2 regions of the Glutamicibacter sp. NPDC087344 genome follow, and region 2 is predicted to be linked to the other one. Evidence: predicted binding sites of a transcription regulator. Region 2 holds the regulator's gene; the other holds the start of a gene.

Region 1 (13,419 bases), on a different contig from region 2:
GCAGTACGTGGCCGGCATTTCTCCCAAACGTGAGTTGCCGATCATTTGGAAAATCGCGGTTGGTTCGATTCGGAACAAGCTGCTGTTCATCCTGCCAGCCATTCTGCTGCTCTCTGCATTCCTGCCGTGGGCGCTCACCCCGATCCTCATGGTCGGCGGCGCGTACCTGGTTTTTGAAGGCGCGGAGAAGATCCTTGAAGCAGTGGGCCTGATCGGCCATCACCAGGACGCTGACGGCGGCAAGGCTCGTGACGAGAAAACCATCATTGGCGCCGCCACACGTACCGACTTTGTACTTTCAGCAGAGATCATGGTGATCTCGTTGAACGAGGTGACCCACGAACCATTCATCACCCGAGCATTGATCTTGGTTGCCGTCGCGGTACTGATGACGGTGTTGGTTTATGGTGCGGTCGGGCTGATCGTGAAGATGGATGACATTGGCCTGGTGCTGGCACAAAAGAAACAGCAGTTCTCACAGAAACTTGGCCGTGGGTTGGTTAAGGGAATGCCGATCGTGATGTCCGTGTTGGGCAAGGTTGGTGTGGTGGCCATGCTCTGGGTTGGCGGACACCTGCTGCTCACCGGTATGGACGAACTTGGCTGGCACGCCCCCTACGGGTTTGTGCACCACGTGGAGCTGCTGGTTCATGACGCCACCGGTGCTGCCGGTCCGGTGCTTGGATGGCTGGTCAACACCGCGTTCTCCTGCCTTGCCGGGTTGATTATCGGCTCGATCCTGACGGTGATCATCCTGGGAATCAAAAAGCTGATGAATAAAAACAAGCCGGCGGCGCACTAACCTCGCGCGACGCACACTGTGCGTAGAATTGATGATCCGCCCGCGAATACCAAGCTCCGAGGCCCGGCTATTCTGTCCGGAGGCCATGGAAAGATCGATGTGTGTTGAGTAAAGAAACAACGAAGCAGGACCCCGCACGCCATGCGCGGGGGGCATATTTCACCCCCGAACCCGTCGCGCGTTTTATGGCCGAATGGGCCTTGGGGGAGCACGGCCGCCGGGTGCTGGAGCCCTCGTGCGGTGAGGCGCAGTTCCTGGCCGCTGCCCACGACGTGGTGGATGACGGTCGTGGAATCCCGGAGCTTTTCGGCATCGAGCTCCATGAGCCTTCGGTGCGCGCGGCTCGATCGGTGCTTAAGCGTCACGGGGCTACAGCGAAGATCACCCACGCCAACTTCTTCGAAGTCTCGGGAAACCATGACATGGATGCGGTGATTGGCAATCCACCGTATGTGCGTTATCAGCTGCACCGCGGTGAAGACCGCAAGCTCTCCCGCACCGCCGCCCGTGAAGCAGGTATTGAACTCAACGAATTGGCCAGCATCTGGGCGGCCTTTGTGGTGCATGCAACCAGCTTCCTCGCACCCGGTGCACGTTTGGCGTTGGTCCTTCCGGCCGAACTGATGTTTGTGAACTATGCGGCCCCGGTCCGCCGAATGCTGCTTGAACGGTTCAGCCGAGTGCACCTGGCCGTGTTCGAAGAACGCCTCTTCGCGGATGCCCAAGAAGAAGTGGTCTTGCTCCTCGCCGAGGGGTACGGCCAAGGTTCCAGCACCGCCCTGCGGCTGCACCAATTCCGCAACTCAGCAGACCTGCAACTGATCGACGAGGGAATCGAGCATACCCCCGCGAGTACCTCGGAACGGTGGACCGGATCCCTGGTCGGGCTTGAAGCCCAGGGTGTGTTGTCCCAAGCGTTGGCATCCGGCCAATTCTCCACCCTGCACGGATGGGGTGAGACCTCTCTGGGGGCGGTGACCGGAAACAACAAATGGTTTACGCTCTCTCCCGCCCAAGCCAGGGATCTTGGCCTGAGCCCGGCCGATCTGGTGCGTATTTCGCCCCCGGGCTCCCGCCACCTGCGCGGCCTTGAACTGGACCAAGAGCACTGGGAGCGGCTCGGAGAGCATGGGGGAGCCACCTACCTGTTCCGGCCCGCCGCGCTGCCATCTGCCGCGGGACACCGGATGGTGGAGGAAGGCGGGCTCCTCGGGGTGGACAACGCCTACAAATGCCGGGTGCGTACCCCCTGGTGGCGGGTGCCGCTCTTGTCCGTGCCGGATTTGTTTATGACCTACATGAACGCCGACACCCCGCGGTTGACCACCAATGAAGCGGCGGTGCACCACATCAATTCCATCCACGGAGTGTATCTCGGTGCCGATGTGCGCGAGCTGGGGCGCGAGCTGCTGCCGTTGGCCTCGCTGAATACCCTGAGCATGCTGGGAGCGGAAATGGTTGGCCGGTCCTATGGCGGCGGAATCCTCAAAGTCGAACCCCGGGAAGCCGACCGGCTGCCGGTGCCTTCGCCGCAGGCTGTTGCGGCACACGCGCAACAGCTCAGAGACATCAAAGACACCGTGCGTGAACACCTCGCGCACGGCCGCAAGGCGGAAGCCACGGCCCTAGTGGACGCCATCGTTCTTGAGCAGATATTGGAACTTGAACCGTCGGCAATCGCCGCGGTCTCTCAAGCCCGTGCGGACATGTTGGAACGCCGCAAGGCCCGAAGTAAGACGGTGAAAAACTAAACGTGGCAAACCCTGCGGTGGAAAAGACCCTCGCTTTCGCGGAATTCGACACCACGCTGATGTCAGCGGCCAAGGATTCACCCTGGATTCGCAACGGCGCGGTGACCGAGGAGTTTAATCCCTCCTATGAGGTGCTCGAACGGCTGCTGAGCATTCCCGTGCGTTCCAAAGCCGCCACCCGCTCCGGGCGCTTCGCCCAAGGCGTGGATACCTGGCTGGCGCACGAGCTGCGCCGCGCCGGTTTCGACGCGGATCTGGTCTGGCCGCGTACCGAAGCACCCCGGGTGCTGTCCAAAGACATCCTGGAGTTGCTGCGCCGGCTGCCGGAGCGGCTGTCGGATGAAGTGTATGACGCGGTCATGGCGGGCAAAGCCGGAAGCACCGATGCCCGGATTCTGGGCCGCGCCTACATGAAGCAGACAGACGTGGTGATGACCCACTGGTCCACCGGACCCGAACTGCTGCTGAGCACCAAGGCCATGACCTCGTCTTTCGGCAAGAATTTGTCTAACCGCTACGAGGAAGCCTACGGGGACGCGGCGAACCTGCGTGCCCGCTACCCGCTGGCGGCGGTAGGGTTCTTTTTTGTTCAGCGCTCCACGATCCTGGACTCCGAACCGGCGGCCTTCCGACGCACGGTGGACATGATCCGCAAGCTGCGCGACTTTGGCGACGGTTTTGGTTACACGGCCACCGGGCTGCTGCTGGTGGACTGGGACGATGACGCAGAAGATCCCCAGGTGAGGTGTGTTCACTCGCCAGTTCCCGCCGATATTGCCGCTCCGCAGTTCCTTAACTCGATGGTTGACGAGGTCTTGAAGGTCACGCCGATTGATTTGCACGAGGCGGCTCGCGCTCGCCGAGCCGGAGAAGTCGCCCCGCTGCCCGGCCACGAAGCAGTGGACGAGCAGCAGGAAGCGCTGTTCTAAAAGGCTGGATCGACGCTGGAACCCAGCCAGTCGTTCTCAGCTGTTTCGGTACCCAGCAACGGGAACTGCGGGTCTGCTTCCGGTGCTTCCGGGCCGATCTGCAGCATCGGCATCGAAGCTGGTCGTTGTCCCAGTTCAACCCCGAGCTCTAGGCTCAGCAGGGCAGGTGCGTGTGGTTGGCCGGCAGGCTCCAAAGACGGCTGCAACGACACCGTTTCATGGTCTTCGCCGAACGGATGAGCCACCAGGGCCCGCTGTGGCGCGGCAACCAGCTCGCCGGTGTTCTCAGCGGCCCAAGCCCGCGCGGCATCGGTGGCGCGGTAGATGAACTTGGTTTGCCCGTCCTGCTCAAAGGTGCGCTCGCGTTCCCAGAGCTCGGAGCGTTCGTAGTAGGCCCAGGACGCGGGGTTGGCGGAGTCGATGATGGTGATCGGTGTGCCACCGGTGTCCAACGCGAATTTCAGGCGCATTGAGGCAACACGCTCACGGATTCCCATGCGGCGGTAATCCGGGCGCACGGCCATGGAACCCAGTTCCAGGGCGTCCATGGCGCTGGTGGGAGCAATGATCGAATCATGGACCAGGCCGGCCGCGATCAGCAGCTGGCCGTCACGCACGGTGACCAAGGCCTTGGCGCGGTCCATTTTCTGCTGCCAGCGCGCATCGATGGCAGGGTACAAGCTAGCTAATTCGGCACGTTCTGCCTCATTTGGAGACAGGCGTGACAAGGCAAAAGTCAGGTATTCAAACACTGGGGTACGGTCCTAAAAAGCTAAGAACGAACGAAAAAGAGGCTTTGCTTCGCGGAAAAAATCCGGTCGGCGGGTTTCGTTGGCCTTGAGGGGACCGTTGCCGGTGGCTTCCGGCAGCTTCCTTGTAGGGCCCAGTTTGAGCTCGATGAGCTAGAAAAATTATGGGGTCTCAAAGTGCGGTTTGACAAGTCGAAACGAAGGTCTTGAAGTGAACTCTAAATAAACGAATTGGCACCGTATTTTTGTGCTTGTCACCGAGCATTTTTGGGACGGTGCGGAATCGATCGGGGTGCTGTCCTAGCGGACGTTCTGAGGGCCGGATGCCAGGCGGTCCAGGTCGATTTGGAGCGATGGTCAATGAACCGCTAGGATTATCTAGGTGCTGAACCGGAAACGGCCGGCGCAGATGGATCTTTAGCTCAGTTGGTTAGAGCGTTCGCCTCACACGCGAAAGGTCGCTGGTTCGAGTCCAGTAAGATCCACCAACAAAAAAGCCACCGCTAAGCGGTGGCTTTTTTCGTAAATGCGCGCCCGAGTATTGACTACTAGGCGTTCGCCTTCGCGAGCAGCTCGTGAACACGCGGCTTCACTTCGGTTCCCAGGAGCTTGATGCTCTTCATGAGGTGCTCATGCGGCAACGAGCCGGCGGAGTATTTGATATCAACACGCGACAAGCCAAGTGTTGTTGTCGCCTTGGCCAGCTTGCGAGCCACGGTTTCCGGGCTGCCGGCCATCATGGCTCCTTGCGGGCCCATGGCCGCCTGCAACTGGATCTTGCTGGCCGGGCTCCAGCCTCGTTCGGCGCCCAGCCGGTTCATGGTGCGCTGGTAGTGCGGCCAGAGCAGTTCCAGGGCCTGTTCGTCGGTGTCTGCCACCAGGCCGTGGAAGTGGGCACCTACCGGTTGCGTGGACTCGCCAAACTCCGCCAGGGCGCGGTGGTACAAGTCCACCAACGGCTCGAATGCGGCCGGTTGGCCGCCAATGATGGCCAAGAACAGCGGCAGGCCATGGCGGGCGGCACGGATTACCGACTGCGGGCTGCCTCCGACGCCAACCCACATCGGCAGAGGGCGGTCTTCCAGCAGCGGATAAACCTGCTGACCGCGCAACGCGGCGCGGTGGCTTCCGGACCACGACACGGGGGTGCCGTGGCGCAATTTGGCCATGAGCGCCAGTTTCTCCTCGAATAGTTCCTCGTAGTCATCCAGGCTCAGGCCGAACAGCGGGAATGACTCGATGAAAGAGCCTCGCCCGGCAATAATTTCCGCGCGCCCGTGAGACAACGCATCCAAGGTGGCGAACCGTTCATAAACGCGGACCGGGTCGTCGCTGGATAGCACCGTGACCGCGGTGCCTAGTTTGATGGTTTGTGTGGTGGAGGCCAAGGCCGCGAGTACCGTTTCCGGGGAGGAAACGGCATAGTCGTCACGGTGGTGTTCGCCGACTCCGAAGAAATCAAGGCCCGCCGCTTCGGCCTGCTGCCCCTCGGCGAGGACATTGCGAATCACCTGGGCGTGGGAAAGTGCGGAACCGTTGGCGTCTTCGGTGATGTCTCCGAACGTTTCGGCGCCGATCTCAGGAAGTGTGACGGTGGTGTTCACGGGTTCAACCTCTCGCGGGATTGTATTCAAAAGCATGTAAATGTTCATTGGGGATAACTTGCCTGGGCCGGGAAGTATTCCCGGGGCGCCGCTGCGCCCAAATGTGTTCGGTGATACGCGCAGAATTGAGGGTTTCCCCAGTAACTTCTAGAACTCGGGTTGTATCGTGATTTACGTACACGATCGAACGTTTCGGGAGGGTGATCCGTGGCGCAGTTGAACAACGATCAGTGGTCCGAAAAACCACGTGGTGCAGGGCAGGATCCCGATCCGGCAGTAGCCGCCTTGCCGCGCATCAACACCAGTGAAATCAAGATGGGGCAGTTGGCCGAACCTGCGCATCACGAGCAACCCACAGCCTCGGAACTGCCGCTGAATACCGCTGTCAGCGCCAGTGTCGCCGCCGCTCCGGCCTCTGATCCGGAATCGCGCACCGGCAAGGTGCACACCACCGATGAAGGCATCACCTTGGTGCCGACCCGAGCCAACCCGGTGGCCCGAAGCCTGCTTGCCAAAATGTGGGTTTCCACCGCGCCGCCGACCCAAGCCCTGGACATTGTCGACCGGCTGCAGGGCACACCCTACGCGAACCCCACGGTGAACAAGGACCAAGATGCCTCCGCCAGGAGGACACTTGAATTCGCGCTGGACCTTGGCGAAACGCTGATCCGCTACGGGGCCGGTGCGCTGGAAGTTGAAACCAGCATCATCGCAGTCACCGCGGCCTTGGGGATGAGCTACCTCGACGTGGACATCACCAACCAGTCGCTGCACCTGAACTACAGCCCACCGGATGCCGAAAGCTACTCGATCCTGCGGGTGGTGCGTTCCTCGACCTCGAACTACGCCGGTTTGGTGCTGGTCCACCAGCTGGTCTCGGACATCATCGCCGGGGGAGTCTCACGCAGTGAATCCGCCAAGCGGCTCAAGGCCATCTTGCGCAAACCCAAGCCGTTTCCGCGCTGGATCGTGGCCAGCGGCAACGCGGTTTTCGCCGCGGCCTTTGTGCTGTTCATCGGCGGCTCCTGGCTCGGCGCGTTGGTGGCGATGGCCTCATCCTCGATTGTCTCGCAGGTGGGACGGTATGGCGCCCGCTGGCGTGTGCCGGCATTCTTCACCATCGCCGCCTCCACCTTTGTGGTGACGGGTATTGCCCTGGTCAGCTACGAATTGCACGCACCCATCGACCCGGCGCTGGTGGTTTCCGGCGGGATCCTGCTGCTGCTTCCCTCGGGGCGATTTGTCTCTGCCCTGCAGGATGCGATTAACGGCTTCCCGGTGACGGCGGTGGGCCGATTGTTCTCCGCAGGATTGACCTATACCGCCATCGTGTCGGGTATCTCGACCGCGCTGGTGATCTCCTCGGTGCTGGGCTGGGAGAACGTCGACGTGCACCAGATTGTTAAAATCGACTACCCGGCATGGCTGCTGCTGATTCTGGTGGCCGTGGCGATTATCTCCGGCGCGGTGACCGAGCAGAGCCCGGTTAATCTGCTGCTTCCCACCGCGGGCATCGCGGTCCTCGGGTTTCTTGTCCAGCTGTTGTGCGTCTACATCGGGTTGGGAGCGCGGGCGACCCCCGCGGTGGTTGCCACGGTGATCGGTTTCGCGGCGCGATACGCCGCGGACAAGATGCATTCCCCGCAGCTGGTGATCGCGGCGCCTGCGGTGATGTTTTTGCTCCCGGGTTTGATGATCTTCCGTGCCATGTACGCCATCGTGTTCGAAGCGAACGACATGTCCAGTGGTTTGGTGGAGATGTTCAACGCCTTTGCGATCATGCTCTCCATCGCCGGCGGTGTGGTCTTCGGCGACACCCTGTGCCGGCCGCTGACCTCCGGCGCACGGCGTGAACGGCGTCGGATCCGGCGCCGCTAGGAAGTCTCACACACCAGGAATCGACCAGTTAATCGGCGCTTGTCCCGCATCGGACAGGCGCCGATTGATTTCCGAAAAGGGCCGCGACCCGAAAAAGCCGCGAGAGGCCGACAGCGGGGACGGGTGGGCGCTGGTAAGTTGCGGCATCCGGTCCATCAGCCCCGCCAACTTTTGAGCGTGTTTTCCCCACAGGAGGGCAATTGGGGGATTCTCCCGGTGGTTCAGGGCCGTGATCACCGCTTCAACGACGGCGGACCAGCCCAGCTGTTGATGTGCCCCGGCGTTGCCGGCGGCGACCGACAAGGATTGGTTGAGCAACAGTACCCCCTGCTTATGCCAGGCGCTCAGGTCAGCATGGGCGGCCGGGGGAATTCCCACATCGTCCTTGAGCTCTCGATAGATATTGGCCAATGAGCGGGGCACCGGGCGCACGGAAGCCTCCGCGGCGAAGGCCAACCCGTTTGCATGACCGGGGGTCGGGTAGGGGTCCTGCCCGATGAGCACCACCCGCACCTGGGCCGCGGGAATACCAAGTGCGCGCAACATCACGTGCGGGTCCGGGAGGATCTGTTCGCCCGAGGCGCTGCGCTGCGCCAATTCGCCGGCGATGGATCGCAGTTGCCGATTGAGCGGCTCCAGTACCGTTTCCCAGTCCTGAGCGATGAATCCGCGCTCCGCCAGGTACCTGGCGCCGTGGAAAAAGGGGAAATCGGCCGCCTCGTAACGGACCGGCGGATCCGGCTCCGGGGCCGGGAAGAGGGCGGGCTGCACGTTGTCCATGGCATCCATTCTGCCGTTATTCTGGCGTGGCTGTGCCCTAAGGCGCGGCGCTGTGCGGGTGAGTTGGTTAGAATATCGGTGGTATGTCCACCACTGGTGGCGCAAAACGCAGAACCGAGACCGGACTGAGCCGGGTGAAGGAATGAGGTGTGGACGCATGGCTGAGGATGAAGTGCTGGTGGATTTTGTAATGAATCCCGACTCTGAACTGGATGAGCGTTCCCAGCAGATCCTGAACATGGAAAAGTTGTGGTGGAAGTATGCTGGCGCCAAGGAACAGGCCATTACCAAACAGTTCTCCATGTCGCCGACGAATTATTATCAATTGCTCAACCAGTTGATTGAAACGGACGCGGCGCTGGCTTACGACCCAATGCTGGTAAAACGCTTGCGTAGGCTTCGGTCGACGCGACGTCGTGTGAGCGGTACCGTCGGGTCCGGACGATAAGTTCCGAAACCGACCGCGACCAGTCAGACCTCGATCAAGGACAAGAATGACCAACTACCCACGTGACGAATTCGATCGCGTTCCGGAGTTCAACACCCGTGTGGGTTCACACCACGCCAACGGGTGGGCGCAGTCTGCCGCCTCCAAGTCCAGCGGTGGGAAACTTCGTTGGGTGGTCATTGCCGCGGTCCTTGTTGTTTTGGTCGGGGCGGTTGCCTACTTCTTCGGCCCCGGGGGAGTGAAGCCGCTACTGGGGTCGGCGCCAGAAGTTACCGAGTCCAGCATCCCGACGCCGAGCCAAGAACCTAGCGCCAGCCCGAGCGAAACCGAAAGCGCGATACCGTCGGCATCCAGCACCATCGACGACGACGATGTGCTGTTCGGACAGCTGGTCGGTGTGTACAACGGCGCCAGCATCGCAGGAATTGCCTCGGCCGGCCAAGAAGCCTTGACCGATGCCGGCTTCACGAATGTTACGGTCAGCAACTGGACCCGCCCGGCAGAAACGTCCACGGTGTACTACACCTCTGAGGCCTACCGGACGACCGCCGAAAAGGCTGCTGAGCTGATGAACATCGACGAGGTTTTGCAAACGACCAACATTCCCAACCGGGTGACCGTCGTGATGGGTGCGGACGACACCCTCGAAGTGCAGTAATCGCACAGTAATCATTTGCTTCGCTGTAAGCCGATCGGCTTGCACTCGCAGGGCGAGAGTGCCAATATTTGTATTAGCACTCATGCGTTGCGACTGCTAACGCCGATCGGCTTTTTGCGTTGATTCGCCGCCGGACCGGTTCTTGCACCGCTGCGCACCGAGCGTGAAGAATACCTCAGATAGCGAGAGCTGAAACGGTTGCTGGCCCGATGCCGGCCCGTTGCACTCGTCCGTCGCGGGCGCTGTCTGTCGGTTGCATTTTCGCAAAATCGTCCCGAAAGGACCGAAAGCCACTATGGCCAAGATGATTGCATTTGACGAGGAAGCACGCCGCGGACTAGAGCGCGGCCTGAACACCCTTGCCGACGCCGTAAAGGTGACCCTGGGCCCACGCGGCCGCAACGTTGTTCTGGAAAAGAAGTGGGGTGCCCCGACGATCACCAACGATGGCGTGTCCATCGCCAAGGAGATCGAGCTGGAGGATCCTTACGAGAAGATCGGCGCAGAGCTGGTCAAGGAAGTTGCCAAGAAGACCGATGACGTCGCAGGCGACGGCACCACCACCGCAACGGTTCTCGCCCAGGCACTGGTCAAGGAAGGCCTGCGCAACGTTGCTGCCGGCGCCGACCCAATCGCCCTGCGCCGCGGTATCGACAAGGCCGTAGAGGCCGTCACCGCAGAGCTGTTCGCAGCCGCCAAGAAGATCGAGTCCAAGGAGCAGATCGCTGCGACCGCTTCGATCTCCGCAGGCGACCCGGAAATCGGCGGCCTGATCGCCGAGGCCCTGGACAAGGTTGGCGAGCAGGGTGTGATCACCGTTGAAGAGTCCAACACCTTCGGCCTCGAGCTGGAGCTGGCCGAGGGCATGCGCTTCGACAAGGGCTACATCTCCGCATACTTCGTCACCGACGCTGAGCGCCAGGAGACCGTGCTGGAGGACCCATACATCCTCATCGTGAACTCCAAGATCTCCTCGGTCAAGGACATGGTCACCTTGCTGGAGAAGGTCATGCAGTCGAACAAGTCGCTGCTGATCATCGCCGAAGACGTTGAGGGCGAGGCCCTGGCTACCCTGATCCTGAACAAGATCCGTGGCCTGTTCAAGTCCGTTGCCGTCAAGGCTCCGGGCTTCGGCGACCGCCGCAAGGCCATGCTGACCGACATCGCCATCCTGACCGGTGGCCAGGTTGTGTCCGAGGAAATCGGCCTGTCCCTGGACAACGTGGGCCTCGAGGTCCTGGGTACCGCCCGCAAGGTGGTTATCACCAAGGACGAGACCACCATCGTTGAAGGCGGCGGCGAAGCCGACGCCATCGAAGGCCGCAAGGCCCAGATCGCAGCCGAGATCAAGAACACCGACTCGGACTACGACCGCGAGAAGCTGCAGGAGCGCCACGCAAAGCTCTCCGGCGGTGTTGCAGTGCTGAAGGCTGGCGCAGCTACCGAGGTTGAGCTCAAGGAGCGCAAGCACCGCATCGAAGATGCCGTGCGTAACGCCAAGGCCGCTGTGGAAGAGGGCATCGTGGCCGGCGGCGGCGTTGCACTGATCCAGGCTGGCGCGGCTGCATTCGCCAAGCTGGAGCTGGACGGCGACGAGGCCACCGGCGCGAACATTGTTCGTGTTGGCATCGAAGCCCCGCTGAAGCAGATCGCACTGAACGCCGGCCTGGAGCCAGGCGTTGTAGCCGACAAGGTCAAGGGCCTGGCTGCCGGCCACGGCCTGAACGCCGCCACCGGCCAGTACGTCGACCTGCTGGAAGCTGGCGTGAACGACCCGGTGAAGGTGACCCGTTCGGCGCTGCAGAACGCCGCGTCGATCGCTGGCCTGTTCCTGACCACCGAAGCCGTTGTTGCAGACAAGCCAGCTCCGGCCGGCGCCGCACCAGCCGGTGACGACATGGGTGGCATGGGCGGAATGGGCGGCTTCTAAGCTTCCTGACCCGGTCGGTCCCGTACCGAACCCAGCTGTTGCCTGTGGCCCGTTTCCTTCACGGAAACGGGCCACAGGCCGTTAACAAAATTCAGAACTCTTCGCCGAGCCAGGTGTGCAGGGTTTTTACTTCGGCCCCGACGTTGCTGCGCGCCGCGGCCTCCCAGCGCGTAATACCCTGGGCGGTGCTGTAGATATTCTTTTTCTCCAGCAAAGATCCCAGGACCTTGATCCGGCCGGTGGCCAAGGCCGGACGGGGGAAATGCGCGTACTCCTGGTAGATCGCCTGCGCATAACGTTGGTAGGCCGGCTGCGGCCTGGCGAGCACTTCAAGGTCCGCGTCGCACAGGATCCGTCCCAACTTATCGTTGGCGCCCGGGGAATGCCCGGCCGTCAGCAGGACCAACTCGCTGACCTTGGCCACGGCCGCAGGATTCAGCACCCCGGTGAGTCGCTCGCGAGCCAAGATGGCTGAACGGGTTTCGTCCTCTGAGGTTCCCTCATACACCGCATCGTGGAACCACGCGGCAAGTTGCAACAGCATTCGTTCCTGCGCGTCACTCTGGTCTTTGGCCAGCCAATCCAGGGCTTCAAGCACCGAGAGCAAATGAACCCGGTCGTGGTAACGCCGATGTCCCTGGGCCCACAGTCCGAGCAGTTCCTGACCCAGCTGCGGTTCGGTGGGTAGTGTTTGCGCCCAGCGTCGGGTGAGCACTCGATCAAGCTTCTCCGGGCGGTACTTGGCAGGAATCCGCAAACCCGAAACGATCAGCGCGCGCACCAACTCACTGGCGGAAACTTCACGGGCACCGCCAGCCACCAGCTCGGGATACCGTTCGAGCGGAACATCGTAGTGGTCGCGGTCGAATGCGCGCTCAGGAATCTGATGCGACCGGGCGAAATCGTGTAATTCATCCAGGGTCGCATCGGACACCAGATGAGAAAAAACCGTTCCATGGGCGGGCCATGACGGCGGGTCGATCAGGATGCTCATAGGCTCTAGCGTACGTGTTAGTTCCCGATTCCCCGCGGTGCTCCGCCCGGCCGTCGCGAGTGGGAGCCTTGGCAGCCGATGAAGTACCCGCAGGCACTTGGTACCTGCGGAGTTTTCGGCTAAGTTGTACCTTAATCATCTTGCATCTTCACAGGCTAAAACCTGTTCTCACCACTTCGGAACACACCGGTGTCCGAAATACAGGACTGTGACTTTTTTGGGGAAACGAGACTCTATGCCAGCTAAGGTCAACACCACGTTGCTGTCCGCCGCAGTTATCTCGGGGCTTCTGGTCTCCGGGGCACCCGCCCAGGCTGCAGAAACAACCGAAGAAAGTGTTCACAGTGTTGTGGTTGAGCAACCAGCCACAGCACAAACTCCGGAAACATCACCCGTGGTTTCCAACGCCGAAACCAGTGCCGCTGTGCTGGAACCAGCGGGAGCCGCCACGGCGGAAGAATCCTCGGTTGCAGTCGAGGCCAACGAGCCATCAGTTGGCAACACCACCGATGAAGTGACCACTGCGGCCGAAACGTCCCCGGCCCAAGAACCAACGCAGGAACCCGCCAACGGTACCGAGCCGTCGGTTCCGAGCGAAGACACCGCCGCCGCACCGGAAGCATCGACTCAGCCGGTGGACGAAGTTGCCGAATCCGAAGAGTCGGTTCCTTCCGCAACTGATGATGTGCTCGACTTTGGATACGTCGAAGGATCGCAGCCGGACGAAGAGGACGACACGTCGCAGAACAACCCGCTGACCTCGTTCCTCGAATCCGAAGAAGGCCAGCAACTGGCCGAAGAATTCGGAGATCTGGAGTTCGAACTCGGTGAAGACGACGAAGCTTTTTGGGAATCAGCCAGCCCGCTGTTGCCCGAGGGCAGCGAAGAATGGGATG
Region 2 (9,256 bases):
GATTTTCGACTCGGTCTACGACACCTACCGCGGTGTGGTGACCTATGTGCGAGTGGTCGACGGCAAGCTCGAGCCCCGTGAAAAAATCCAGATGATGTCCACCGGCACCACCCACGAACTGCTGGAAATCGGTGTGTCTTCCCCCAATCCGATCCCCACCAAGGGGCTCAGCGTGGGCGAAGTCGGTTACCTGATCACCGGTGTGAAAGATGTGCGCCAGTCGAAGGTCGGCGACACCGTCACCAATTTCCTGCGCCCGGCCACGGAAAACCTGGGCGGTTACGAAGAGCCCAAACCCATGGTCTTCTCCGGCCTGTACCCGCTGGATGGCACCGACTACCCGGCCCTGCGCGACGCGCTGGATAAGCTGCAGCTCAACGACGCGGCGCTGATCTACGAGCCGGAAACTTCCGTGGCCCTGGGCTTCGGTTTCCGCGTAGGCTTCTTGGGCCTGCTGCACCTGGAAATCACCCGCCAGCGTCTGGAAACCGAATTCAACCTGGATCTGATCTCCACCGCGCCAAACGTGGTGTACGAGGTGATGGGCGAGGACAAGCGGATGATCACGGTCACCAACCCCTCGGAATTCCCCGACGGGAAGATCCTGGAGGTTCACGAACCGATGGTCGCGGCCACCATCTTGGCCCCGAGCGAGTTCATCGGCGCGGTCATGGAACTGTGCCAGACCCGGCGCGGAACCATGCGCGGCATGGACTACCTCTCCGAGGACCGGGTGGAGATGCGTTACCACCTGCCGCTGGCCGAAATCGTTTTCGATTTCTTCGACCAGCTCAAGTCGCGCACCCGCGGGTATGCCTCGCTGGACTGGAAGGCCGACGGAGAGCAGGTCGCGGACCTGGTCAAGGTCGACATCTTGCTGCAGGGCGACCAGGTGGACGCATTCTCCGCCATCACCCACCGCGACAAGGCATACAGCTACGGCACCATGATGACCTCCAAGCTGCGCGAGTTGATTCCACGCCAGCAATTCGAGGTTCCCATCCAGGCCGCCATCGGCTCGCGGATCATCGCCCGCGAAAACATTCGCGCCATCCGCAAGGATGTGCTTGCCAAGTGCTACGGCGGCGACATCAGCCGCAAGCGCAAGCTGCTTGAAAAGCAGAAGGAAGGCAAGAAGCGGATGAAGATGGTTGGCCGTGTGGAGGTTCCACAGGAAGCATTTATCGCCGCGCTGTCCACCGACGAACCGAAAAAGAAGTAGAGCTGCATGCCCTCAGTATTGCCTGACGGCGATCCGGCTCCGGCCGATGGTCTGCTCCCCGCAGCGTGTGCGCACGGTGCGACGGAGCGGACCATGTCCTTTTATGTCCATATTCCGTTCTGCACGGTGCGTTGCGGGTATTGCGACTTCAACACCTACACCGCCACGGAGCTCGGCAGCGGATCCAGCCAAGCGACCTACGCCGCCACCGTGAGCCAAGAGATCAGCTTCGCCAAAACCGTGCTTCAACGCTCCGGTGTGCCGCACCGAGAGATTGAAACGGTCTTTTTTGGCGGGGGAACACCGACCCTGTTGCCGGCCGCCGACCTGGTCAGCGTGTTGCATCGGATCAGTTCCGAATTCGGGCTGAAGCCCGGCGCCGAGGTCACCACCGAAGCCAACCCGGACTCGGTGACCCGTGAAAGCCTGCGCGAGCTGGCCGATGGCGGATTCACCCGGGTTTCCTTCGGCATGCAGTCGGCGGTCCCGCACGTGTTGAAGGTGCTTGAACGCACCCACAACCCGGCACGGGTGCCGCAGGCGGTCGCCTGGGCCCGGGAGGCCGGTTTGGATGTCAGTGTTGACCTGATCTACGGCACCCCGGGGGAGTCGCTTCAGGATTGGCGCACCAGCATCGAAGCCGCGTTGAGCTACCAGCCCGACCATATCTCCGCTTACGCGCTGATCATCGAGGACGGCACCAAACTCGCCGCACAGATCCGCCGCGGCGAGGTGGCGCCGATCGACGACGATGATCACGCCGAAAAATACCAGTTGGCCGATGAGCTGTTCGCCGCGGCCGGGCTTTCCTGGTACGAGGTCAGCAACTGGGCGCGCAGCGCCGAGCATGCCTGCCGCCACAACGTTGCCTATTGGCAGGGCGGGGATTGGTGGGGCGCCGGGCCCGGTGCGCACTCCCACATCGGCGGGCTGCGTTGGTGGAACGTCAAGCATCCAGCGGCCTACCAGCAACGGATCGACGGCGGGATTTCCCCGGGCCACGGACGCGAGTTCCCCGATGCCCAGGCGGTCCAGCTGGAGCAGACCATGCTGCTGACCCGGTTGAGCAGCGGCATGCCGATCAGCGAGCTCGATTCCGCCGGGCGCACCAAGGTGGCCGGGTTGATCGCCGACGAGCTGATCGACCCGCGTGCAGCGTTCGCCGGGCGGATCGTGTTAACGCAAAGAGGCCGGCTCCTGGCCGACCTCGTGGTTCGCGAACTGCTGGATTTCTAGGCCGCTGCCTGAAACGACGCCCCTGCAGCTACTTCATCAACCGCAAGTTCAGCGGGTAGCGGTAGGGGCGTCCCTTGTTGGCTTGAATGGCGGCGTAGGCGCCGGCGAGGGTCATGAATACCCACAGGCAGACGGCGACCACGGCAAATATCCAGCCGATGCCCGGCAGCAGGTTCAACAGGTTCAGCGCGATGGCCACAATGGTCAGCGGGAACGTGAAATTAAACGCTTCCTTGGACTCCTGGGCGGTGAATGGGCCGCGATCCCGGTAGACCGCGAAGATGATCGCCGACGGAATGCAACCCAGGATCGCGCCAAAGTGCGCGAGCATCGCCCACTGCCGGTCTTCCGAGGGGGACAGCGGCAATGCGGACACGTTCGATCCCTCGAAGCGCGAGTTCTCAGATGGTGGTACCTGGCGAGATGTCACGTGGCTGTCCTTGTCTTGCGGTGTGGATTAAGACCATAATATCGAGCTTCTGCCAGCGCTTTGACCAACGGCACCCGGAAACTCCAATTATTGGTCAATCGTTAGGAAACCGTAATCTTCCGTGGTGAGGAAATCGATTAGTTCCTCAACTTTTCCCAGCAACGTCGGCTCCAGCTGGCCGTAATGGGTCACCGTGGAGAGGATCCGCTGCCAGCCGATCCCCAGGTCCTCGGCGCTTGCATGCGGCCAACCGAAGGCGCGCAACACCCCGGTTTTCCAGTCGGTCCCGCGTGGGATTACCGGCCACGCGGCGATCCCCAGCGTTTCGGGTTTGATCGCCTGCCACACATCCACGTAGGGGTGCCCGAGGATCAGCACGTTGCCGGCGGCACCCGGTGTTTTCATGGCTTCGGCGACGATCCGTGACTCCTTGGTGCCCGAGATCAAGTGGTCAACCAGGATTCCGAGGCGGCGGGTCGGGGAGGGGGCGAACTCGCGGATCGCTGCGGAAAGGTCGTCGACCCCGTGCAGCGGCTCGACCACAATACCTTCAACCCGAAGGTCGTGGCCCCAGACCTTTTCAACCAGTTCGGCATCGTGCTTACCCTCGACCCAGATGCGGCTGGCGCGCGCGGTCCGGGCCTTGAGGTCCTTCACCGCCCGCGAACCGGAGGCGGAAACCAGCGATGTGGTTTCCTTGGTCTTTTTGACGGGATCAACGATCTCAACCGGCTCGCCCTCGAGCAGGAATCCGAACCCGGATTGAAAAGATCGTGTTTTGCGGTGGCGGTCTTCCAACACGATCACCCGCATCCCACCGGACTTCTCGGTTCGTATCACTTCCCCTACCCAACCGGAGACGGCATCTTCAAGGATCATGCCGCGTTGAACCGGTACCTGACGGAGTTTTTTAGGTGCCGGAGCACTCAGATCTTGCGGTCCCCAGGAGAAATCGGACACGTACTGCCTTTCGCTGTGATCGAATACGCTCGAAATCCAATGCTAGCAACTGCTGAACGTATTAGACTTGGCACTTGACAGGTTAGAGTGCCAAGTGTGTTGGCATGGTTGCCCGGGAGGTGTGTCAGTGAGCGAAGTGCGACGTCTGGACGTATTGCGCGCCATCGTGGAGGACTATGTCCAATCGCGTGAGCCGGTCGGCTCCAAGGCACTGCGCGAGCGCCACAACCTCGGCGTCAGTGCCGCCACCATCCGCAATGACATGGCTCTCCTCGAAGAGGAGGGCCTGATTGCCGCGCCGCACACTTCCTCGGGGCGAATCCCCACCGAAAAGGGCTACCGCCGTTTTGTGGACGAGATCGGCGAACTCAAACCGCTCTCGCGCGCCGAGCGGGAAGCGATCAACAAGATCCTGGACGCCTCGCAGGACCTTGATGAGATGCTGCATAGCACCGTGCGGTTGCTGGCGCGGCTGACCAATCAGGTCGCGATGATCCAGGTGCCGCACTATGACACCGCGGAGCTGCGCAACCTCGACCTGGTAGGTCTTGGACCGCAGCAGGTTTTGATGGTCATGATCGCCTCCAATGGAACCGTGGACCAGCGCATGATCGCGGTGACCCGGTTGTACTCCGACCAGGAGTTGAACAACCTCAAAACGTGGTTGCTGAACTCCTTCGGCGGCCACCGACTGGATCAACTTGTCGGACCGCTGCGCGCCGAGGGTTTGGTCCCGGCGCAACACGAATCCCCTTTGCTGGACAGCGTCTTGCGCTCGTTGGAGGAAATGGCGCAGGCCGCGAATGTGCAGCGCATCGTGATGGCCGGCACCGCGAATCTGGCCCGGGTGGAGGGGGATTTCCCCCTGAGCATCACCCCGGTGCTCGAAGCGCTGGAGGAGCAGGTGGTGCTGCTGAAGCTGTTTTCCGAGCTCGAGGCGGATTCGCGGGGTCTCGCGGTGGCCATCGGCACCGAAAACCACTACGGGCAACTGACCGATGCCGCGGTCATTGCCACCACCTACAGCACCGATCAGCGCAGCAAGCTGGGGGTGCTCGGCCCGACCCGGATGAATTACTCCTCGTCCATGGCCTCGGTCCGCGCGGTAGCCCGGTACCTGTCGAAGATTTTGGCGAATTAGCCTCCGCGGCACGCTGCGGAACATGTTGTGAAATGAAATTTTAAAGGAAAGGACACGGCGAAGATCGTGAGCTCTCACTACGAGACACTGGGTGTCGCCAAGGACGCGACCCCGCAGGAAATTAAAAGCGCCTATCGCAAATTGGCCCGCAAACTCCACCCGGACGTCAACCCCAGTGACGATGCCGCCGAGCAGTTTAAGCTGGTCACCCGCGCCTACGAGGTTCTTTCCGACGAGAAGAAGCGCGCTAACTACGACGCGACCGGCGATGAGAACGGCAACGGCCAGCCAGGCTTCGGCGGCGGGGCCGGGTTCGGCGGATTCGGCGACATCTTCGAGCAGTTCTTCGGCGGCGGTGCGGCCCAGGGGCCTGCCTCTCGTACCCAGCCGGGCCGCGATGCGCTGATCACCATCACCATCGACCTCGAAGACGCGGTCAAGGGCACCGTCTACCCGTTGGAGATGGAAACCGCGGTAACGTGCAAAACCTGCCACGGCGACGGCACCCGTGAGGGCACCAGCCCGGTCACCTGCACCATCTGCCACGGCGCGGGCCAGGTCCAGCGTCCGGTTCGCTCCTTCCTGGGCCAGATGATGACCGTGGAAACCTGTGCCGCCTGCCGCGGTTTCGGCACCACCATCCCGGATCCCTGCCTGGAGTGCAACGGCGAGGGCCGGGTGCGCGAACATGTCTCCAAGTCCTTGAACGTGCCTGCCGGCGTGGATTCGGGCACGCGCATCCAGTTGCGCGGCCAGGGCGAGGCCGGCCCGGGAGGCGGCCCTAACGGCAACCTCTTTGTCGAGGTGGACGTTCGCCGCCACAAGGTTTTTGAGCGCTCGGGCAATGACCTGCACGCCAAGATGACCATCCCGATGACCGCCGCCGCCCTGGGCTGCGAGTTGCGGCTGGAGACCTTCGACGGCGAGCAGAGCCTGAACGTCGAGTCCGGCGCCCAAGATGGGGACACCATCACCCTTCCCGGGCTGGGTGTCCCGCGCCTGCGCGGCGGCAAACGCGGCGACATCGTGGTCCACCTGCAGGTGGAAACCCCCACCAAGCTGGATGCGGCCCAGCGTGAGCTGCTCGAGCAGCTGGCCAAGCTGCGCGGCGAAGAACTGGATGCCGGTCGGGTCGAGCATTCGGGTGGGATGTTCTCACGCCTGCGAGACAAGCTGAATCCGCGTTAAGCCATGAGCAATCACAGTTTTGTGATCGATCCGGCCCAGGCGGCCGCGGCCCAGGTGGGTGAGGTCCTCGAACTGACCGGGGCCGAGGCGCACCATGCGATCACGGTCAAGCGCACCCAGGTCGGCGAGGTGCTGGACCTGCTGGACGGCACCGGTTTACGCCTGGTGGTTGAGGTCGCCGCCGTGGCCGACCGGCTGCTGACCCTGACCGTCCGCCAGCGGGTGCAGGAACAGGCCCCGCAGCACCCGGTCACCTTAGTCCAGGCGCTGTCCAAGGGCGATCGTGATCTGCAGGCCGTGGAATCCGCGGTGGAGCTGGGGATCTTCGGGGTGCGGCCGTGGCAGGCCGAGCGCTCGATCGTCCGCTGGAATGCCGCGAAGGCGCCCAAAGCGCTGGCCAAGTGGCAGGCCCAGGTGCGTTCGGCGCAAAAGCAGTCCCGGCGCGCCTTCGAACCCGAGGTCTTGCCGCTGGCAACCAGCAAATCGCTGGCCGCGGCGATCCGCGAGCACAGCGCCGCCGGGGATCTGGTGCTGGTGCTGCACGAACAGGCAACCGGTTCGGTGGCCCAGGCCCTCACCCAATGGCTTCCCGCCGCGGCGGAAAACACCAAGGTGGTGCTGATCGTCGGCCCGGAGGGCGGCATCAGCGATGCGGAACTTGAGCTGTTCCTCCAGGCCGGCGCCCACGCGGCGCTGCTCGGGGAGCACGTCTTGCGCGCCTCGACCGCGGGCCCGGCGGCCCTGGTGCTGGTGCGCCACCTGCTGGGCGAGCTCTAAAACGCTGCTTAAACCACGGGTGCCGTGAACCTAAGAAGGTTCACGGCACCCGTGGTTTAATCGTGCTGCGGACCGCTCAGCCGACGGTGAATTCGGAGCTGACTTCTGCGACCCTGGCATCGCTGCCGTTTTCCTGGCCCCACACGCTCAGCGTGTAGGAGCCGGCCGGAAGCCTGGTGGTGAGGGTGAAGGAGCCGTCGGATTCCACGCTCTGGGCGCTGATCCGGCTCGCACTGGTGATGGGTGTGTGTTCCCCGTCGGAGGTTGTTGACTCCAGCGAGTAGAAGGTTCCTTCATCGAAGCCCGAGGTCCGGCCGTTGATCTTGACTGCTCCGGCCTTGGTGGTGCTGCCGAATTGCGGATCGATGATCCAGATCGGTGCCATGAACTCGGCATCGCGCTCATACACATCGTGCAGCTGGTAACTGCCGAACACCGTGGCATTTGCGGTCCCGTCAACCAGGATCCGCACCGTGGCGGGGGTCTGTCCCACCAGGATGCCCGCGTTGGAAGCCGCGGCGGTGGCGGTGAACACCAGTTGCTGGATCGAGCGTTCGGAGAGCCCCTGGTCCAAGCTGGCGCTGAAGACCTTGGCCGGCAGGTCAAGGGTGATCAGGTTCTGATTGTCGATGGACACTCCCACGTCGTCCGTAGACTTCAAATGCGTATACCAGTCCGGGTCCGCGGGCTTACCGGAAAGCAGGTAGGCCACCGCATCGCCGATAGGTTCTTGATGGCGGCTATCCGTGGCGTATTCGCGATAGAGGTAGACCCCGGCGCCGGTGTTTTCCAACCAGTACACCGGCATCTTCTGCCCGGGGAACGCCTGCTCCAGCGAATCGGTGGCAACCGGCATCCCCTGGGATGCAACCGTCGAATTGGCGGGCATCTCAAAACTGTCATCACGTGCGGCGAATCCGCAGCCCGCCGCGAAGGCGAGGACCGCGACGGCACCGGTTGCCGCGACACGTCGCGGGATTCGGCGCTTGTACCACTGCTGCACGTTGGACCAATCAATCTGTTTTGCGGGAATCTTTTCGGTGCCTGAAACGAGAACATCGTTCCGGGCGCTCATATAGCGTGACACATCAACATGTGTGCGGAGCGCAAAAATGGCCAAACCTACCAATCCGTAACCAAATCTATACCTTTACCACCTGCCCGGATTAGATTCATTTCATACTGATTTCAGATTTTTCAGCGCTCGGCGGAGCTGGAAGTATCGCGCCGGAGCGCCGGGACTCGTTAGACTGGAAAGACACAAGTTCTTATTTTTCCGAGCTCAAAAGGGGCACGAAACACTGCATGCAGGTTGAACAAAACCAGAAGCCATCACAGACCGGGGAAGCGACGCTGACCATTTCTTTCGAGTCGCCCGAGCTGATGATCGCGACCCTGGGACCGAACGATGAGCTGTTGCGCATCCTCACCGGCGCCTACCCGAATGTGCAGTTCCGCCCCAACGGTGCTTCCCTGAGCTTGGTGGGGGAACCCGTGCAGGTGCGCAAGGCCCAGCGGGTGACCGAGGAAGCGCGTGCGTTGGCGCAACGCGGATCGCGGATGAGCGCGGAAACCATCGAGCAGATCATCAAGATGCTCAGCGCCGGGAACCCTGACGCGCCAACCGACGTGCTGGGGCTGAAGATCCTCTCCGGCCGCGGGCGCTCCATCCGGCCTAAAACCGTGAATCAGAAGTCCTACGTGGACGCCATCGAAGACTCAACCGTGACCTTCGGGATCGGCCCGGCCGGCACCGGCAAAACCTTTTTGGCCATGGCCATGGCCGTGGCGGCCTTGCAGGACAAACAGGTGAACCGCATCATCCTGACCCGTCCGGCGGTTGAAGCGGGGGAGAAGCTCGGATTCCTGCCCGGAACCCTGAGCGAGAAAATCGATCCCTACCTGCGCCCCCTCTACGACGCGCTGCATGACATGGTGGACCCGGATTCGATCCCGCGCCTGCTGGAAGCCGGAACCATCGAGGTTGCACCGCTTGCCTATATGCGCGGGCGCACCTTGAATGACGCGTTTGTGATCCTCGACGAGGCGCAGAACACCACCAGCGAACAGATGAAGATGTTCCTGACCCGTTTGGGTTTCGGTTCCAAGATGGTGATCACCGGGGATATCACCCAGGTCGACCTGCCGGGCAACGCGGTCTCCGGTCTGCGGATGGCCAGCGAGGTGCTTGAGGGAATTGACGATATCTCGGTCCGCCGGCTGGACGCCAGCGACGTGGTCCGCCACCGGTTGATCGCGGACATCGTCTCCGCCTACGACCGCTGGGACGATGCCCGCCGCA

What was found. Region 2 encodes HrcA, which represses chaperone genes, less so after heat shock. Its sites were predicted from a motif close to TTNGCACTCGNNNNNNNCGAGTGCNAA; they were not measured.
Region 1: the regulator HrcA is predicted to act here: its motif matches at 9,673-9,699, upstream of groL (chaperonin GroEL).

What each region holds. Positions count from the first base shown of each region.
Region 1 is NZ_JBIUXY010000010.1:6,555-19,973, forward strand. Features, by position in the region: gene ACIOWL_RS16515 (DUF808 domain-containing protein) at 1-802, shown strand, start outside; gene ACIOWL_RS16520 (class I SAM-dependent DNA methyltransferase) at 904-2,553, shown strand; gene ACIOWL_RS16525 (hypothetical protein) at 2,556-3,482, shown strand; gene ACIOWL_RS16530 (GNAT family N-acetyltransferase) at 3,479-4,234, opposite strand; tRNA gene ACIOWL_RS16535 (tRNA-Val) at 4,643-4,719, shown strand; gene ACIOWL_RS16540 (LLM class flavin-dependent oxidoreductase) at 4,780-5,871, opposite strand; gene ACIOWL_RS16545 (threonine/serine exporter ThrE family protein) at 6,043-7,713, shown strand; gene ACIOWL_RS16550 (uracil-DNA glycosylase) at 7,720-8,493, opposite strand; gene ACIOWL_RS16555 (DUF3263 domain-containing protein) at 8,651-8,941, shown strand; gene ACIOWL_RS16560 (LytR C-terminal domain-containing protein) at 8,988-9,599, shown strand; gene groL (chaperonin GroEL) at 9,895-11,529, shown strand; gene ACIOWL_RS16570 (DUF4031 domain-containing protein) at 11,621-12,523, opposite strand; gene ACIOWL_RS16575 (LPXTG cell wall anchor domain-containing protein) at 12,759-13,419, shown strand, end outside.
Region 2 is NZ_JBIUXY010000006.1:274,137-283,392, forward strand. Features, by position in the region: gene lepA (translation elongation factor 4) at 1-1,222, shown strand, start outside; gene hemW (radical SAM family heme chaperone HemW) at 1,229-2,458, shown strand; gene ACIOWL_RS13125 (DUF4870 domain-containing protein) at 2,487-2,834, opposite strand; gene ACIOWL_RS13130 (DUF3097 domain-containing protein) at 2,976-3,848, opposite strand; gene hrcA (heat-inducible transcriptional repressor HrcA) at 3,976-4,989, shown strand; gene dnaJ (molecular chaperone DnaJ) at 5,056-6,177, shown strand; gene ACIOWL_RS13145 (16S rRNA (uracil(1498)-N(3))-methyltransferase) at 6,181-6,954, shown strand; gene ACIOWL_RS13150 (GerMN domain-containing protein) at 7,031-8,029, opposite strand; gene ACIOWL_RS13155 (PhoH family protein) at 8,260-9,256, shown strand, end outside.